Regions from separate parts of the Streptomyces sp. NBC_00236 genome, predicted to be linked through region 1. Evidence: riboswitches for the same ligand, from Rfam matches in the RefSeq annotation. Region 1 holds a riboswitch; each other region holds the start of a gene.

Region 1 (2,257 bases):
CACCAGCAGCGCAGCCCCCGCCTCCCGCTCCAGCTTGGCCAGCTGCTGGGAGAGCGCCGGGGCGGTGTAGCCCAGGCGTGCGGCGGCCCGGGTGATCGAACCGGCCTCGGCGACCGCCACCAGCGCCGCGAGCCGTGTCGGGTCGTACATTAAGCATTCCTTTTGGCAGACCCAGAAGATTGCAAGTACACGCTAAAGGCTCCAGCGGTCCAGGGTGGACCCATGGACGCACAACTGACCGCCTTCATCGGGGTCGCCACCGCCATGGTCGCGCTGCCCGGCGCGGACTTCACCGTCGTCGTACGCAACGCCCTCGCCTCGCGCACGGCGGGAGTGGCGACCGCGCTCGGGGTCGCCGGGGGCCTCCTCGTCCACACCGTGCTCGCCGTAGCCGGTCTGGCCGCCGTGCTGGTGGCGGTGCCCGTGCTGTTCCGGATCATCCAGCTCCTGGGCGGCGCCTACGTGCTCTATCTGGGGATCTGCGCCCTGTACGCGGCCCGGCGCGGCACCGGGCAGGACGCGGAGGCCGGGCCGGACGAGGCGGACGGCGGGCGGTCGGGCATGGGAACGGGCCGCGCGCTGCGCCAGGGCTTCCTGACCAACGCGCTGAACCCCAAGGCGCCCGTGCTCTTCCTCAGCCTGCTGCCGCAGTTCGTGCCGGCCGGGGCCGCGCCCCTGCCCAGGACGCTGCTGCTCGCCGCGATCGTCGTGGTGCTGGCGCTGATCTGGTTCCCGCTGGTGGCTCTCCTGGTGGACCGCCTCGGCCGGTGGCTGCGCCGGCCGCGCACCGCCCGGGCGATCGAGGGCGGCAGCGGCGCCGCACTCACCGCACTGGGGCTGGTCCTGGTGACGGGCCCGCTGCTGCACTGACGCGGGAGAACGGGCCGGGGCGGGGGAGCGGCCTCAACGGACGCGTCCGTAGTAGACGCTCTTCGTCCAGATCTTCTCCAGGCGGACCACGGCCCCCGTCTTGGGCGAGTGCCAGATCTTGCCGCTGCCCGCGTAGATGCCCACGTGGTAGATGCTGCGGCCGGAGTGGAAGAAGACCAGATCGCCGCGTTGCCGCTTGGACGACGAGATGTGGCGGGTCTTGTTGTACTGCTGCTGGGCCGTGCGGGGGAGCTTCTTCCCGGCCTTCTTGAACGAGTAGAGCGTCAGCCCGGAACAGTCGAAGCGGCTGGGCCCGGTGGCGCCCCAACGGTAGGGCGCCCCCTTCTTCGACGCGGCGATCGTGAGGGCCTTCATCGAATGGCTGGCGGCCTGGGCGTCGGTCACGGCGCCGGGCACGAACAGCGAGCCGCCGACGGCGGCGAGAGTCATTACCGAGGCCGTACCGGCCCGGGCGAGCAGAGACGGGACATGAACCTGCGCAGTCATGCGCAACCCTTCGTCAGCCGCCTGTGAAGGATGACCTGTCGGGTTCGGGCCGGCGAAGTCGCCCGGCCGCAGATGCGGCTTCACCCCGAGGGACGACCGGAAGTCCGGTCGACCCGTTGTGCTGGGTCCTCCACTCCTGCCGATCCACTCCTGTCGACCAGGCATCCGGGCGGCGGCAGGACTCGGCGTCCGCCCGGACCGCCCCGCCGCGGTGGCGGGGGCTTGTCGTCCCAGGGATCTTGACTCACCGAGTGCCGGATTTCCGAGGTGAAACAGCCATATGTGAGGCTCATCACGAATGGACCGTTCGGGTGGCCAGGTGACGTTGCGGCAAACCGTGGGGTCACGGCGACCGGTGCCGCACCAGCGACGGAACGGGAGATTTCACCCATCGTCCACTTCGAAAACGCAAATCGAGTTGTCCCTCGTGCGAAGTAACGTCTACGCCGAACGAGCGAGAAAATTTGGTCCCCGCGTCGGGCGTGTCGGTGCATCGCGCTGATCAACTCGGCGCTTCGGGCGGCACGGTGACCCGCCCGGAGCGCCTTTCGCCGTCGAGAACGCGCAGCGCCCTGGTCAACGTGGCCGCGTGGATCCGGTCTTCGCCCCGCTCGTGCATCAACGTGAGCGCGTCGCGCAGCGTGGCCGCGTACGAGGCCAGCGCCTGGGCGGCGCGCAGGGCGCTGTAGGTGTCGCCACCGTGGGCCGGATTGATCCGGCCCACCTGGTCGATGACTTGCAGATAGCGGTCGATGAACTCGCCCTCCGCGCGGGTCAGGGCGGGCAGGGGCGCGAACTCCGGTGGCTGCATCGCGGATTCACCTCACGGGGTGCGCAGGCAGCGACAGTCCGCGTCGTTGCACGATGTGGTCGACCAGCC
Region 2 (2,257 bases), 5.7 Mb from region 1:
CCGGCCTCCCGGCTGGCCAAGGCGCTCGGCCTCGTTGCCGAGGCGCTGCGGGCTCCGGCCTTCGCCGACAGCGAGATCGAGCGACTCGTGGGCAACCGGCTGGACGAGATCCCGCACGAGCAGGCCAACCCGGCCCGGCGTGCCGCCAAGCAGCTCTCCAAGGAGCTGTTCCCGGCCACGGCACGCATGTCGCGCCCGCGCCAGGGCACCGAGGAGACCGTGGCCCGGATCGACTCCGCGGCCGTGCGCGCCTTCTACGACGCCCACATCCGCCCGTCCACCGCGACCGCCGTGGTCGTGGGCGACCTCACGGGCATCGACCTGGACGCGCTGCTCGCCGACACCCTCGGTGACTGGTCGGGCAACACCGCGGAGCCCCGCCCCGTCCCGCCGATCACCGCTGACGACACGGGCCGTGTGGTGATCGTGGACCGCCCCGGCGCGGTGCAGACCCAGCTGCTGATCGGCCGGATCGGCGCCGACCGGCACGACAGCGTCTGGGCGGCCCAGGTGCTCGGCACCTACTGCCTCGGTGGCACGCTCACCTCCCGGCTCGACCGGGTGCTGCGGGAGGAGAAGGGCTACACCTACGGCGTGCGGGCCTTCGCCCAGGTGCTGCGCTCGACGGCTCCGGACTCCGCCTCCGGGGCCACGGGCGCCGCGATGCTCGCCATCAGCGGTTCCGTGGACACGGAGTCCACCGGGCCGGCGCTGGAGGACCTGTGGAAGGTCCTGCGGACGCTGGCAGCCGAAGGGCTGACGGACGCCGAGCGCGAGACGGCCGTGCAGAACCTCGTGGGTGTCGCCCCGCTGAAGTTCGAGATGGCGGCCTCCGTCGCCGGCACCCTCGCCGACCAGGTCGAGCAGCATCTCCCGGACGACTACCAGGCGCAGCTCTACGCACGCCTGGCCGACACCGGGACGGTGGAGGCGACGGCGGCCGTGGTCAACGCCTTCCCGGAGGACCGGCTGGTCACGGTTCTCGTCGGGGATGCCGCGCAGATCGCCGACCCGGTCCGGGCCCTCGGCATCGGCGAGGTGTCGATCGTGACCGGCTGAGCACAACGGTCATCCCGCCCGGTATCAGGGCAAACAGAACAGTGGTGAAGGTCCCGGCGGAGCGATCTCCGCCGGGACCTTCCGTTTTGCCCCTTTTTGGGGGGTTGGTTGCCTTTCTGCCCTGTGGGATGCGCTACAAAACGGCCTGTCCGTTTGGTGACGGGAAGTGCCCCCGCTTAGCGTCGGCTCCGCTGTCCGTCACTCGTATGCCGCATCCGTGACGTACCGGGCAGCCATCGCCGAGTCCCCGTCAGGCGCGAGCCTGGGGAGCCGGGGACCCACGCAGTCCCTGGGGTGAATCGGATGGCCGTGTCCCGTACGGGACCGGGGATCCGTAGGAGACCTTCCTGCTCCGAACCCGTCAGCTAACCCGGTAGGCGAGAAGGAAGGAAAGGACCAGCCACTTCATGGCGTTCACCCGTGCCACCGGGAAGCATCGTGCCCCGGGCCGTCTGACGCGCACCGGCGCGAAGGCCGTCGGCATCGCGACCCTGGCCACCACCGGCGTCATCGGAGGACTGGCCTCCCCGGCCCTCGCCTCGGACACCGGGACCCCCTCCGTCGGCGACACCGGCCTCACCCAGGTCATCGCCATCGAGAACGTCCTCGCCGAGCAGATCGACGCCCAGGCGGACGCGCAGCAGCACCAGGCCGACGTCGCCGAGAAGAAGGCCGAGGCGAAGGCCGCCGCGAAGAAGAAGGCCGAGGCCAAGAAGAAGACCGAAGCCAAGGCCAAGGCTGCCGCGAAGGCCGAGGCCGCCGCGAAGGCGAAGGCCGCCCGGGCAGAGAAGGCCCGCGAGAGTGCGGCCCGTGCCGCCCGTTCCGCCGAGCGCACCCGGCTCGGCTCCTTCCAGCTCCCCGTCGCCGGCTCGTACGTGAGCACCGGCTACAAGTCCAGCGGCTCCATGTGGTCCTCCGGCAGCCACTCCGGCATCGACTTCCACGCCGCTTCCGGCAGTTCCGTCGTCGCCGTCGGCGCCGGCACGGTCGTCGAGGCCGGCTGGGGCGGGGCGTACGGCAACAACATCGTGCTGCGGATGACGGACGGCACGTACACCCAGTACGGCCACCTCTCCTCGATCGGCGTGTCCGTCGGCCAGAGCGTCGGTGCCGGCCAGCAGATCGGCCTCTCCGGCTCCACCGGCAACTCGACCGGCCCGCACCTGCACTTCGAGGCCCGCACCACGCCCTCGTACGG
Region 3 (2,257 bases), 6.8 Mb from region 1:
GCGCTCGACGCCGACGGCCAGCAGGGACACCGCGATGGAGAGACCCGCGCGGTCCTTGCCCGCGGCGCAGTGCATCAGGGCGGGCACGCTGTCCTCGGCCAGGGCGTGCAGGACCCGGCTGTGCTCTGCCGTGCGGTCCAGGATGATCCGGCGGTAGGAAGCGACCATGCGGTGGGTCCCCTTGCCGTCGGCCAGGATCGACCGCAGCTCGTTCATGTTGCCGTCGCGCACCATCCGCCAGAACTCCGCGCCGTCCGCCGGGTCGCTGAGCGGGATGTTCACATTGCGCACGCCCGGCAGTTCCACGTCCAGGCCGTCGAGCTTGTGGTCGGCGCCGTTGCGGAAGTCGAAGACGGTGTGCAGACCGAGACCGGTGAGGAACGCGGTGTCCTCGGCCGTGGCGTGTGCCAGGTGACCACTGCGGTAGAGCCGCCCGTACCGCACCCGGCGGCCGTCCGAGGTGGGCAGGCCGCCCACGTCACGGAAATTGCGGACACCCGCCAGCTCGGGCTCCGTCGACGGGGTCTGCGGCAGCTGCTGCGTCACGGTCACTCCTGGGGGCTCTGCCGCCGGCGCGTGTCGCCCGCGGGTCCACTCTCGTGACGATACGACATTGATTCCTCAGGCAATCATCTTGGTCGTACCCGCACTTCGGGCCCCTGTGGCAGTCCGCCGGGCGGATCTCTCCGCACGGCCGCGCGGCCCTGGATCCACGCGGACGATGCGACGGAGCGGAAGCGATGGGCATGACATGTCCGTATTAGGGCTTTAGTCGAACATGCCCTACTTCTACGGTAGATGATCGCCCTCTCGTGAGCGGGATCATATCCGTGACGGTGTGTGGCGGCGGGGCCGCTGGGTATTCCGTGCGCGGCGCGGAAATCCAAGATCCGTAATCCACGGAGTGTGACCGGAATTCCTCGCCGAATTTCCGGCACGGAATCCCGCACGGAACCCGTGGCTTGTTTCCGCCGTCCCGGCTCGCTTACGTTCGCTGCAATCCGGACGGACCGCCTAATCCTGCCGCCGCCCGGAATTCGCACCCACTCACCGCGTGGCAGGAGCGGGGGAACCAGGTAAGCCGCCGGCCGGGAAACCGGACGGCTCGGGGTGAAGTCGCGCCAGCCGCGACCGGACATCTCCAGTCCGAACCCGACAGCTCACCTCGCAGGCGCCGGAGAGGAAAACCTTCATGCCCATATCGGGTAAGCACCGTCGTCCCAAGTCCAGCACCATTGCCCGTGGCGTCGTCGCCGCGAGCGCCGGCGGAGCCGTCATCGCGCTTCCGCTGCTCGGCGCCACCGGTGCCCACGCCGCGGAGCAGTCCGCTCCGGTCACCTCGAAGTCGGCCGCCGCTCACACCACCCCGGCCAAGCCGGTCGCGAAGAAGCAGGCCGGCGCCACCTCCTACACCGTGGTCTCCGGCGACTACCTGTCGAAGATCGCTGCCGAGCACAAGCTCAAGGGTGGCTGGGAGAAGCTGTACCAGGACAACCGCAAGGTCGTCGGCGACGACCCGAGCCTGATCTTCCCGGGCATGAAGCTGACCCTCGGCGGCAAGGCCTGGGGCCACGCCTCGACCACCTCCACGGGCACCACCACCCCGTCGAAGGCCCCCTCCAAGGCCCCGGCCAAGACCGAGACGAAGGCCTCCACGGCCTCCGACTCGTCCTCCTCCGACGACTCGTCGTCCAAGGAGACCTCGGCGCCGGCCACCCAGAGCAACGACTCCGGTTACGTCCACCCGGTCCCGGGCAACCACACCACCGCGTACCGCGCCTCCGGTGCCAACTGGTCCAGCGGCAGCCACACCGGCATCGACTTCCCCGTGTCCACCGGCACGAGCGTGAAGGCGATCACCTCCGGCACCGTCGTCACCGCCGGCTGGGGCGGCGCGTACGGCAACGAGGTCGTCATCAAGCACGCCGACGGCCACTACTCGCAGTACGGCCACATGTCCTCGCTCTCCGTCTCGGCCGGCCAGACCGTGACCGCGGGCCAGCAGGTCGGCCTGTCCGGCTCCACCGGCAACGCCACCGGCCCGCACCTCCACTTCGAGGTCCGCACGGGTCCGGCGTACGGCTCGGACATCGACCCGATCGCCTACCTGGCGTCGCACGGCATCAACGTCTGATCCGGGCAACACCGGTCCGGTGAACCGGGCCTGAGCAATGCATGGAGGGACGGTGCGCGGCGGCGCACCGTCCCTCTGCCGTTGGCTGTCCGTGCTCGGAAGAGGCGCGCGGCTCCGGGGCGG

The links. A riboswitch is a leader RNA that binds a small molecule or an ion and turns the genes downstream of it on or off. The one in region 1 is predicted to bind cyclic di-AMP.
Region 2: linked by a shared signal. The riboswitch ahead of OG446_RS29065 (M23 family metallopeptidase) and the one ahead of OG446_RS03395 (C40 family peptidase) in region 1 are both predicted to bind cyclic di-AMP.
Region 3: linked by a shared signal. The riboswitch ahead of OG446_RS33645 (M23 family metallopeptidase) and the one ahead of OG446_RS03395 (C40 family peptidase) in region 1 are both predicted to bind cyclic di-AMP.

Annotation. Positions count from the first base shown of each region.
Region 1 covers NZ_CP108100.1:792,551-794,807, reverse strand. Annotated here, with positions in the region: gene OG446_RS03405 (LysR family transcriptional regulator) at 1-150, opposite strand, end outside; gene OG446_RS03400 (LysE family translocator) at 223-870, shown strand; gene OG446_RS03395 (C40 family peptidase) at 904-1,377, opposite strand; cyclic di-AMP (ydaO/yuaA leader) riboswitch at 1,381-1,551, opposite strand; gene OG446_RS03390 (hypothetical protein) at 1,880-2,188, opposite strand; gene OG446_RS03385 (ATP-dependent Clp protease proteolytic subunit) at 2,196-2,257, opposite strand, start outside.
Region 2 covers NZ_CP108100.1:6,495,954-6,498,210, forward strand. Annotated here, with positions in the region: gene OG446_RS29060 (M16 family metallopeptidase) at 1-1,059, shown strand, start outside; cyclic di-AMP (ydaO/yuaA leader) riboswitch at 1,287-1,453, shown strand; gene OG446_RS29065 (M23 family metallopeptidase) at 1,467-2,257, shown strand, end outside.
Region 3 covers NZ_CP108100.1:7,555,875-7,558,131, forward strand. Annotated here, with positions in the region: gene OG446_RS33640 (tyrosine-protein phosphatase) at 1-546, opposite strand, end outside; cyclic di-AMP (ydaO/yuaA leader) riboswitch at 1,031-1,189, shown strand; gene OG446_RS33645 (M23 family metallopeptidase) at 1,193-2,134, shown strand.